DNA from 2 places in the Micromonospora eburnea genome. Region 2 is predicted to be linked to the other one. Evidence: riboswitches for the same ligand, from Rfam matches in the RefSeq annotation. Region 2 holds a riboswitch; the other holds the start of a gene.

Region 1 (5,468 bases), 860 kb from region 2:
GGCTGCCGCGGGTTGGTCGTGGGAGGCGTGGGCGCGGGGCGGGTTCGCGCGGGTTGGGGTTCCGGTCGCTGGGTCCGGGTCTGGTGTCAGGGGCCGCGGATACCGATCCGACCACGGTGGGGACGTTGGTCGTGGTCGGGGCGAGCACGATGTTCGGGCTGGCGTGGCTGTCCTTGTTGATGATGCCGGCGCTGGTGGTGGTGCAGGTTCTGGCCACGCGGGTGGGTGTGCTGTCCGGGCGTGATCTTCAGCGGGCGGTGCGTGACGGGTACGGCCGGGTGGCGAGTGTCGCGCTGTTGGTTTCCGTGTTGGCGGTCAATGTGGTGACGATCGCGGCGGATGTCGCGGCCGGGGCGGCGGCGATCGGGCTGTTGGTCGGGGTGGAGTCGCGTTGGCTGGTTCCGGGTTTTGCCGCGGGGGTGCTCGCTCTGCTGTTGTGGGGCAAGTACGACGAGGTCGAGCGGGTGCTGAAGCTGGTGATGCTGGGGCTGCTCGCGTACGGGGTGGCGGCGGTTCTGGCGCGGCCGGACTGGTTGGCGGTGGCGCGGGGCAGTCTGGTTCCGGTGGTGCCGTTCACCCGGGAGCACCTGGCTGGGATGTTGGCGATTTTGGGTACCACGTTGACCAGCTACATGTATGTGTGGCAGACGGTGGAGCAGGTTGAGGAGCCGTGTGCGCGGCGGGAGCTGCGGTATCGCGAGTTCGACGCGTTGGTGGGTGGCGGCCTGGCGGCGGTGATCTTCTGGTGCATCCTGGTTGCCAGTGGTGCCACGTTGGGTGCGCACCATGAGCATGTGGAAACGGCTGAGCAGGCCGCGCAGGCGCTTCGCCCGTTGGCGGGGCCGTTGGCGGGTGCGGTGTTCGCGGGTGGGTTGTTGGCCTCCGCGATCATCGCGACGCCGGTGATCGCGGCGAGTGGTGGGTACGTGACCGCCAGTGCTTTCGGTTGGTCGCGGGGGTTGAGTCGTACGCCTCGGCAGGCGCCGCGTTTCTATGCGGTGGTGGTCGTGCAGACGTTGGCGGGTGTGGCGCTGGCGGCGACGGGGATCGGTCCGATCCGGTTGTTGTTCGTGGCGAGTCTGTTCGGCGGGATCGCGACTCCGTTGGGGTTGGTTCTGTTGGTGTTGGCGGCGGGGAATCCGAGGTTGGTGGGTCTGACTCGGATTCATGTGGGTCTGCGGGTGGCGGGTTGGGTGATCGCGGCGGTGGTTGCCGTGGTCAGCGTGGTGTTTCTGGCTCAGCAGGTGCATCTGCTTCCGGGTTGACGGCGGCCGTGCGGCGGGGTGCCGGCGGATCGAGGCGGTGGCGGATGCGTTCGCGTGGCGGGTTGTGGCAGGCTGTGCGGGAACGCGACTGGCGGCACGGGGATGGCTGTAACCATCGGGGAGCTCGTCGCGGGGGTCGACCGCCTGGGCCTCCGTGGGCGGGGTGTGGCATGTCTTCTTCGGGTGCGTCGGCTCGACTGCTGCCGGGTGGGCCGGTGGCGGAGCGGGTGTTGGCGGAGGTCGCCGGGGATGTGGCGGCGCTGCGCGCGGCGGGGGTGACGCCGGCGTTGGCGACGGTGCTGGTGGGTGACGACGACGCGAGCGCGGGATATATCCGGATCAAGCAGCGGCAGGCGGCGGAGTTGGGGTTTGTCTCTCCGCATGTGCATCTTCCGGCGTCGGCGTCGCAGGCGGATCTGCACGCGGTGTTGGCGGACTTCAACGCCGACAAGGGTGTGCACGGGGTGTTGGTGCAGTATCCGATCCCGGGGCATCTGGACTACGACCGGGCGCTTGCGGTGTTGGACCCGGACAAGGACGTGGACGGGATGCATCCGGTGAACATGGGTCGGCTGGCGTTGGGTTTGCCGGGTCCGTTGCCGTGTACGCCGGCGGGGATCGAGGCGTTGTTGGCGTTCCATGGGGTGCCGGTGTCGGGTCGTGAGGTGGTGATCCTGGGGCGGGGTGCCACGTTGGGTCGGCCGTTGGCGATGTTGTTGGCGCAGAAGCGGCCGACGGCGAACGCGGCGGTGACGGTGGTGCACACCGGGGTGGCGGACTGGCCGCGGTACACGCGGCGGGCGGAGATTCTGGTGGCGGCGGCGGGGGTGCCGGGGATCGTGCGTCCGGAGCATGTGCGGCCGGGTGCGGTGGTCGTCGGTGGTGGGGTGCGGTACGAGGGTCGGCGGCTGTTGCCGGATGTGGACGAGTCGTGCGCGGAGGTGGCGGGGGCGATCACGCCGCGGGTCGGTGGGGTGGGTCCGACGACGGTGGCGATGTTGTTCCGTAACGCGGTGCGGGCGGCGCGGTGGGCGTCGGGGTTGGGCTGAGCCGGGTCGGTGGAGAGGGCCGGTCGATGGGGGTCAGTGGGGCGGGCCGAGGTCGACGATGAGGGGCCGGTGGTCGGAGATGGTGGACAGCGGCGTGGCGACGGCGGTGACGGGTGGCAGCCGGTCGAGGCCGCGCCGGTCGGCGAGGATGTGGTCGAGTTGGACGCGGGGCTGGCCGGCCGGGTAGGTGGGGCGTCGGCCGAGGGGCCGCCAGCGGGTCAGCAGGGCGGCGGGGCCGGCGGGCAGGTTGAGGTCGCCGAGGAGGATCCGTGGGGCGGGCAGGGCGCGCAGGGCGCGTATGACGCGGCGTAGTTGGAGGAGGTTCCAGCCGGGGACGAAGGACAGGTGGGTGGCGGCGACGGTGAGTGGCCCGTGTGGGGTGTCGAGGACGGCGGCGAGGACGACGCGGGGTTCGTCGTGCAGCAGGACGAGTCCGCCGCGGGGGCCGGGGACGTAGACCGGGGAGCGTACGGGGGCGGGGCGGAGTCGGGTGACCTGCCAGGAGCGGACGGGGTGGCGGCTGACCAGGCCGATGCCGTAGCAGGGTTCGCCGTGGCCGTCGTCGTCGTGGGTGAGCGGCCGGAGCTGTCCGCCGGGGGTGCCGACGACGGCGGCGGCGAAGCGGTGTTCGGGGGCGTCGAGGGCGCGGGCGGCGATGGCGGTGAGGTCGAGGTTGCCGCTGCGGGATTGGTCGCGGTCGACTTCCTGGAGGGCGAGGATGTCGGCGTCGAGTGCGGTGACGGCGGCGGCGAGCCGGTCGGGTTCGACGAGTCCGTCGGTGAGGGACCGGCCGTGCAGCAGGTTGAAGGTGGCCAGGCGCACCGGTTCAGCCTACGTCCGCGTGGCAGGCTTGCCGGGTGCTGAAGGCGTTGGTCTGTTCGGTGCTGGTGTTTGTGGCGGTGGCGTCGGCGGGTTTGTGGTTGCGGCGGCGTCGGGGTCGTTGACCTGCGGTGAGGCTGGCCACAACCGTTCTTGTCGCGGCGGTGGTGGTGGGCAGAATGCCGCGCGTGGATCTTGTTTCGTTGACCACCTTGTTGAGTGCGGCCGCGGTGGCGGGCTGGGTGGATGCGGTGGTGGGCGGTGGGGGCCTGTTGTTGCTGCCGGCGTTGCTGGTGGCGGCGCCGGGGGTGCCGGTGGCCACGGCGTTGGGGACGAACAAGTTGGCCGCGATCTTCGGTACGTCGACGGCGGCGGTGACGTATGCGCGCCGGACGAAGCTGGACTGGGCGGTGGCGGGGCCGTCGGCGGGGTTGGCGGTGTTGACCGCGGGGCTGGGTGCGGCGTTGGCGGGGGCGGTGCCGGCGGGGGCGTACCGGCCGGTGGTGTTGGTGGTGCTGGTGTCGGTGGCGGTGTTCGTGTTGACGCGGCCGCGGTTGGGTGTGGTGGCGTTGCCGCAGCGTCGTACGCCGGTGCGGGTGGTGGCGGCGGTGGCGGTGGCCGGGTTGGGGATCGCTCTGTATGACGGGTTGATCGGGCCGGGTACGGGCACGTTTCTGGTGTTGGTGTTCACCGCGTTGGTGGGGGCGGATTTCGTGCACGGGTCGGCGATGGCGAAGGTGGTCAACGCGGGCACGAATCTGGGGGCGTTGGTGGTGTTCGCGGCGACCGGGCACGTGTGGTGGCTGTTGGGGGCGGCGATGGCGGTGTGCAACGTGGTGGGCGCGGCGTTGGGCGCGCGGATGGCGTTGCGCCGTGGTGCGGGTTTCGTGCGGGTGGTGCTGCTGGTCGTGGTGTTGGCGTTGGTGGGCAGGTTGGGTTACGACCAGTGGGTGGCCGGCTGACCGGCCCGGGCGGGGCCGGGCCGGTCAGCGGGGCCGGTTTCAGGCGTGCCGGACGATGTCGTCGTAGTCGAGGCGGGGTAGGCGGGGGAACCAGGCGTCCGGGCCGGGCTTGCCGAGGTTGACCACGAGCAGGGATCGCCAGCTGGTGTCGGCGAAGAACTCCTTGTCGATGCCGGCGGCGTCGAAGCCGGCCATCGGCCCGGCGGCCAGGCCGGCGGCGCGAACGGCGAGCAGCCAGTAGGCGATCTGCAGGGTGGCGTTGAAGCGGGCCATGTGTTCGCGGCCGGCGGGGTCGTCGGCGAGGGCGTCGCGCATCTGCGGGCGGATCGGGAAGACCCGTGGGATGAGTTCGTGGAAGTCGGTGTCGGCGGCGAGGACGGCGACAACGGGTGCGGTGGCGGTCTTGGCGCGGTTGCCGTCGTTCATGTGGGTGAGCAGCCGCTCGCGGGGTTCGCCGTGGTGGACGTAGAGCACCCGCAGGGGCTGGGTGTTGGCGGCGGTGGGCGGGTACTTGGCGAGTTCGTGGATGGCGCGTAGTTGTTCCTCGGTGACGGGCTCGTCGGTGAAGGTGTTCGCGGTGCGGGCGTCGGTGAAAAGGAGGGCCTGCGCGTCGGGGTGCAGGGCGATCAGGTCGTTCATGTGGTTCCTCGCTCGTGGCTAACTGCTCTGTTGAGGACAGCAGCTAGCTTTTTAGTAGTGCCTCGGATGTCAGGGTAGCCCCGTATCCTGAAGGGGTGACAGTCAGGCCGGAAGTGAGCCGCACGCCACGGGCGTGCGACGGGGGCCTCGCCCGCGCCTTCGCGTTCCTCGGCAAGCGGTGGAACGGCGTGCTGCTGGGCACCCTCGCCAACGGCCCCGCCGGGTTCGCCGAGCTGGGTCGTGCGCTGCCGGGCATCAGCGAGTCGGTGCTGTCGGACCGGCTCGGCGAGCTGTGCCGGGTGGGCCTGGTCTCCCGCACGGTGCGGGAGGGGCCGCCGCTCGGGGTGAGCTACCAGCTCACCGACCGGGGGTCCGCGCTGCTGCCGGCCCTGGACGCGCTCGCCCGCTGGGCCCACGAGAACCTGCCCGCTTAGGCGGGACGCGGCGACGGCTGCTGACCGCCGGCATGTGATCATCGGCGGATGCCTGTCCGCGCCGAACACGACCGGGCCGTCCTGGCCGAGCTGCTGGGCCGCGACCCGGTGCTGCACGCGTACCAGCTGGGCGACCTGGACGACTTCTTCTGGCCGTACACGTCGTGGTTCCGGCGCGGCGACCGGGTGGCGTTGCTCTACCACGGTGTCGAGCTGCCGACGCTGCTGGCGTTCGCCTCGCCGCAGGACGTCGGCGAGCTGGCCGCGCTGTTGGAGGAGCTCGCGCCGGTGTTGCCGGCC
Region 2 (5,468 bases):
TGGTCAGCCCGCGCTCGGGGAAGTACGGCTTGTCGGGGCTGGAGACGCGGACCAGCCGCTCCCCCACCCGGATCTCCTCGGCCGCCGTGGTCGCCACGCCTCACACCGTATCCGCCGACGGGCGGTCGCGGGCTGTGGGCGACCCGGCGGGCCGGTCAGGAGATCAGCAGGACGCCCACGACGACCAGCGGCAGCCCGACGAACAGGAAGACTCCGACGCCGGTGAGGATCCGGCCTCCACCGCCGGTCTCCTGCTCGGGCGCGAGCCCGAAGGCGGACCGGGCGCCGAGCATGCCGACCCGGCTGAGGGTCAGGTCACCGGTGACCCCGAGCAGCGCCCCCACCACGATCAGAGCGAAGCCGAGCCGGGTGACGAACTCCCCGCCGGACACCGCGACCCAGATGCCGGCGACGATCGCGACCAGCACCAGCGCGATCACGAACAGCACCAGGGCTTCCCGCAGACCCTTGAGAACCGTCATCGATGGCTCCATCCCGCCGCGTCGGAGGAGACATTCTGCGCCATCGACGGGTCCGGCCGCTGCCCCTGTCGGGCAGCGGCCGGTCGGCCTGACGGTCCGGGCGCTCAGCGCCCTTCCTGCTGCATGCGCGTCATGAGCATCTGCTTGCCCTGGTCACCCGCCTTGCGGTTGTTCTCCTGGATCTTGCGGAACCAGTTGGCGAGTTCCGTGTCGCCCCGCGCGTCCGCGTCGGCGATGTACGTGTCCATCCGGTAGATGTTCTCCAACGACATCTGCACGGTGTGGATCAGGTCGTAGTTCTTGTCCCGCACCGGGCTCATCTGTTCCTTGGTCATGGTCGCCACGACACACCTCCCTGTCTCGGCTCCGGTCGCGTCAGCGCTTACCCGCCCGCCGTCGGTTCACGCCGCCGTCGGATTGGAAATGGGCGGTTACGTCACTCGTCGGTCACCGTCTGACGGCTGTTGTTCATCCGTTCGGCTGTGTGTAACACAACACCCCATCCCTACGCTGACCCCCGGAAAGCGAGCAACCTGCTCGTTTGCCGCCGGTCCGCTTCCCGCCAGGCAGTGGGGCCGGCTCGATCAGCCCCTGGGAGTCTGTGTGAAGAACCTGCGTCGCAAGACACTCGCCGCCGCGTCCGTGGTGACGCTCGGCATCGGCCTCGCCGCCATCGGCGGGCTGGCGCCGGCCGTGGCCGCCGGGCCGGAGACCACGTTCCTGGTCCTCGCCCCGCAGGGCGGCAAGACCGACAAGGCCGCCGCCCGCGTGGCGGCCGCCAACGGCACCGTGGTCGCCAGCTACGACCAGATCGGCGTGCTCGTCGTCCGGTCGACCAACCCGAACTTCGCCACCGCGGTGGCGGGGGCGGGCGTCGACGCGGTCGCGTCCACCGCCGGCCTGGGCACCGCCCTCGACGAGGGCGAGACCGTGGAGGTCTCCGCGGCCGACGTCGCCGAAGCCACCGGTGACCCGACCAAGGAGCCGATGTACGCCCAGCAGTGGGACATGGACATGATCCACGTCCCGCAGGCCCACGCGGTCAACGCCGGTAGCCCGAACGTGGTCGTCGGCGTGCTGGACAGCGGCATCTCCAGCACCCACCCCGACCTGGCCACCCAGATCGCCAAGGACAAGAGCGTGTCCTGCATCGGCGGTGTCACCGACACCACCGAGGCGGCCTGGAACCCGACCACCTCCGACCACGGCACCCACGTGGCCGGCACCATCGCCGCCGCCGTCAACGGCGTCGGCGTGACCGGCATCGCGCCGGGGGTGAAGGTCGCGGCGGTCAAGGTCGTCAACAACGACGGCTACATCTACCCGGAGGCCGCGGTCTGCGGGTTCATGTGGGCCGCCGACCACGGGTTCCAGCTCACCAACAACAGCTACTACATCGACCCGTGGGAGCTGAACTGCCGCAACGACGCACGCCAGCGTCCGGTGTGGCAGGCCGTGCAGCGAGCGATCCGTTACTCGCAGTCCAAGGGCGTGCTCAACATCGCGTCCGCGGGTAACTCAAACTACGACCTCGCTCACAAGAACACCGACACCGGCAGCCCGAACAACGGGACGCCGGAGAACCGCGAGAACCTCACCAACGCCTGCCTCGACCTGCCGGCCGAGGCGCCGGGCGTGGTGACCGTCTCGGCCGTGGGCCCGACCGGGGAGAAGAGCTACTACTCCTCGTACGGCCAGGGCGTGATCAACGTGACGGCGCCGGGCGGCGACAGCCGGGTCGGCACCCAGGGTGCGCGCTCGACCAGCACCGACGCCATCCTGTCGACCACCTTCAACACCGCCACCCGCACCAACGGGTGGGGGTACAAGCAGGGCACGTCGATGTCCGGCCCGCACGCCACCGGCGTCGCGGCGCTGGCCCTCTCGGCGCACCCGGGGATGACCCCGGGCCAGCTGTCGTCGTTCCTGGAGCGCACGGCGGTCGGGATGCCCTGCCCGAAGGGCGTCTACAACCCGACGCCGCTGTGGCCGGGCAACGCGAACACCTACGAGGCGACCTGCTCCGGCGGCGCGCGTAACGGGTTCTACGGCTTCGGCATGGTCGACGCGTACAACGTGGTGAAGTAACGATCGCGCCACCTGTGGTGGGGCCCGGCGAGTGATCGCCGGGCCCCACCCGTTTTCCCAGGCGCGATCGCCCCGTCCGGCGGAGGTCGGCCGGGCCGGTCCCGGCGTACCCGGTAGGATCGGCGCGGGCCGTGACTGGCGCGTGGGATGGAGCACCATCGGGGAGCGGTCCCGTCACGAGGACGCATGCCGAGCGCCTGGGCCTTCCGCACGTCATCAGGAGGTCGCATGTCGCTGAACGCCGAATCCACCGCCTTCCGCAGCGCGCTGGAGGTGATCCGCGCCGTCGAGCCGCGGGTGGCGGATGCCATCGGGGCGGAGCTGGCCGACCAGCGCGAGTCGCTCAAGTTGATCGCCAGCGAGAACTACGCCTCCCCCGCCACCCTGCTGGCGATGGGCAACTGGCTCAGCGACAAGTACGCCGAGGGGACCGTCGGCCGGCGCTTCTACGCCGGCTGCCAGAACGTCGACACGGTCGAGGCGCTCGCCGCCGAGCACGCCCGGGAGCTGTTCGGCGCCGCGCACGCGTACGTGCAGCCGCACTCCGGCATCGACGCCAACCTGGTCGCGTTCTGGGCGATCCTGGCCGACCGGGTGGAGTCCCCCGCCCTGAAGAAGGCCCAGGTACGCCAGGTCAACGAGCTGACCGAGGCGGACTGGTTCGCGCTGCGCCGCGAGCTGGGCAACCAGCGGATGCTCGGCATGTCGCTGGACGCGGGCGGCCACCTGACCCACGGCTTCCGCCCGAACATCTCCGGCAAGATGTTCGACCAGCGCAGCTACGGCACCGACCCGGCCACCGGTCTGGTCGACTACGACAAGGTCGCCGAGGCGGCCCGCGAGTTCAAGCCGCTGATCCTGGTCGCCGGCTACTCGGCATACCCCCGGAAGGTCAACTTCCGGATCATGCGGGAGATCGCCGACTCCGTCGGCGCGACCTTCATGGTCGACATGGCGCACTTCGCCGGCCTGGTCGCCGGCAAGGTCTTCACCGGTGATTTCGACCCGGTGCCGCACGCGCACATCGTCACCACCACCACCCACAAGTCGCTGCGCGGCCCGCGCGGCGGCATGGTGCTCTGCGGCCCGGAGCTGGCCGACCAGGTCGACCGGGGCTGCCCGATGGTGCTCGGCGGCCCGCTGCCGCACGTGATGGCCGCCAAGGCGGTCGCCCTCGCGGAGGCCCGCCGCCCCGATTTCGCCGACTACGCGTCCCGCATCGTCGCCAACGCCCAGGCCCTCGCCGAGGGGCTGCTGCGCCGCGGCGCGAAGCTGGTCACCGGCGGCACCGACAACCACCTCGTCCTGATCGACGTCTCCGGCTACGGGCTCACCGGCCGGCAGGCCGAGCAGGCGCTGCTCGACTCGGGCATCGTCACCAACCGCAACGCCGTCCCGCAGGACCCGAACGGCGCCTGGTACACCTCCGGCATCCGGATCGGCACCCCGGCGCTGACCACCCGGGGCCTCGGCACCGCCGAGATGGACGCCACCGCCGAGCTGATCCACACCGTGCTCACCCAGACCACCCCGGGGTCGAACCCGGACGGCACCCCGTCCAAGGCCAAGTACGTGCTCGACCCGACGCTGGCCGACAAGGTGAGCAAGCAGGCCAGCGACCTGCTGACCGGCTTCCCCCTCTACCCCTCCGTCAACCTCGCCTGACCAACCCGCGCTCCCCGCGCCCGCCTGGGCGCACACCCACGTTGATCAAGAAGTTTGCGTCCGCCTCAGTGGAGTTGCGGACGCAAACTTCTTGATCACCACCGCTGGGCTCGCTCCACCGGCTGGTCAGCGGCCCAGCGGGCGCTTGAGGTAGTAGCGGTGGACCTCGGTGCTGCCCTGCACGTTGTTCACGTCCTCGGCGGCGTTGACCAGCTCCCAGCCCTCCCGGCCGACCCGGTTGAGGTGCGAGACCGCGGTGTCTCCGTACGGGGTCACATCGGTGCGCGACCCGTCCGGGCCGTACCAGACGAACGAGACGGTGAAATTGCGGCCCTGCCCCTGATAGCGGCGGACCAGCAACGCGTACTCCCAGGCAACCATCCGTCCATTATCTACAGTCGACCGACGACCGGGAGCACAGGGGGTGGCGGAACGGCGACCCTGCGGCGTCACCGGTAGTGCAGCAGCGTCACCCCGTTGCCGAACCGGCGGGTCTCCGTCAGTTCCAGGTCGAGTGTCGTGCCGGCGGGAAAGAGCGACCGGCCACCGCCGACGACGACCGGGTGCAGGTAGAGCCGCCACTCGTCGACCAGGCCGTGCCGCGCGAAGGCGGCCGCCAGCTCCGCGCCGCCGAGGGTCAGGTCGCCGCCGGGCTGCTCCTTGAGCGCTCGCACCTGCTCCGGTACGACCTCCGGCACCAGCGTGGAGTTCCACGCGACGCGGTCCAGCGACCGCGAGTAGACGATCTTCGGCATGTCCCGCCAGATGCCGGCGTACTCCCGCATCGGAGCGGTGCTGGCCGGGTCGCGGTCGGCGGTCGGCCAGAAGTCCGCCATCAGCTCGTAGGTGCGGCGACCGTGGAGGAAGGCGCTCATCCCGCGCAGCTCGTCGTTGAAGTGCTGATGCAGCTCGTCGTCGACCCGGTGCCAGCTCAGGTTGCCCCCGGGCCCTTCGAAGAAGCCGTCGAGGGAGATCGACATCCAGACGATGACCTTGCGCACGCGCACCCCAATCCGGTCAGCGGGTGAGAGGCCAGTCTGCCAGGGGTGCGGCCTGGCCGCAGGCCGGGCAACCCGTGCGCCCGCCGCGCCGCTGACCCGCCGCGGGCGTATCGTCGCCGCATGGCGACCTGGGACGACGTACGCCGTATCGCGCTCGCCCTGCCCGAGACGACCGAGCGCGGCTCGTACGACGACCTGCCGGCCTGGCGGGTCCGGGACAAGTCCTTCGTCT

Evidence for each region. A riboswitch is a leader RNA that binds a small molecule or an ion and turns the genes downstream of it on or off. The one in region 2 is predicted to bind ZMP and ZTP.
Region 1: linked by a shared signal. The riboswitch ahead of GA0070604_RS15990 (bifunctional 5,10-methylenetetrahydrofolate dehydrogenase/5,10-methenyltetrahydrofolate cyclohydrolase) and the one ahead of GA0070604_RS12615 (glycine hydroxymethyltransferase) in region 2 are both predicted to bind ZMP and ZTP.

The regions. Positions count from the first base shown of each region.
Region 1 is NZ_FMHY01000002.1:3,542,564-3,548,031, forward strand. Features, by position in the region: gene GA0070604_RS15985 (NRAMP family divalent metal transporter) at 1-1,265, shown strand, start outside; ZMP/ZTP riboswitch at 1,340-1,422, shown strand; gene GA0070604_RS15990 (bifunctional 5,10-methylenetetrahydrofolate dehydrogenase/5,10-methenyltetrahydrofolate cyclohydrolase) at 1,436-2,314, shown strand; gene GA0070604_RS15995 (endonuclease/exonuclease/phosphatase family protein) at 2,348-3,136, opposite strand; gene GA0070604_RS16000 (sulfite exporter TauE/SafE family protein) at 3,322-4,095, shown strand; gene GA0070604_RS16005 (malonic semialdehyde reductase) at 4,135-4,734, opposite strand; gene GA0070604_RS16010 (winged helix-turn-helix transcriptional regulator) at 4,830-5,168, shown strand; gene GA0070604_RS16015 (GNAT family N-acetyltransferase) at 5,217-5,468, shown strand, end outside.
Region 2 is NZ_FMHY01000002.1:2,679,082-2,684,549, reverse strand. Features, by position in the region: gene GA0070604_RS12635 (DNA polymerase domain-containing protein) at 1-97, opposite strand, end outside; gene GA0070604_RS12630 (hypothetical protein) at 156-482, opposite strand; gene GA0070604_RS12625 (hypothetical protein) at 587-817, opposite strand; gene GA0070604_RS12620 (S8 family peptidase) at 1,086-2,570, shown strand; ZMP/ZTP riboswitch at 2,692-2,780, shown strand; gene GA0070604_RS12615 (glycine hydroxymethyltransferase) at 2,799-4,235, shown strand; gene GA0070604_RS12610 (hypothetical protein) at 4,362-4,616, opposite strand; gene GA0070604_RS12605 (dihydrofolate reductase family protein) at 4,685-5,236, opposite strand; gene GA0070604_RS12600 (MmcQ/YjbR family DNA-binding protein) at 5,357-5,468, shown strand, end outside.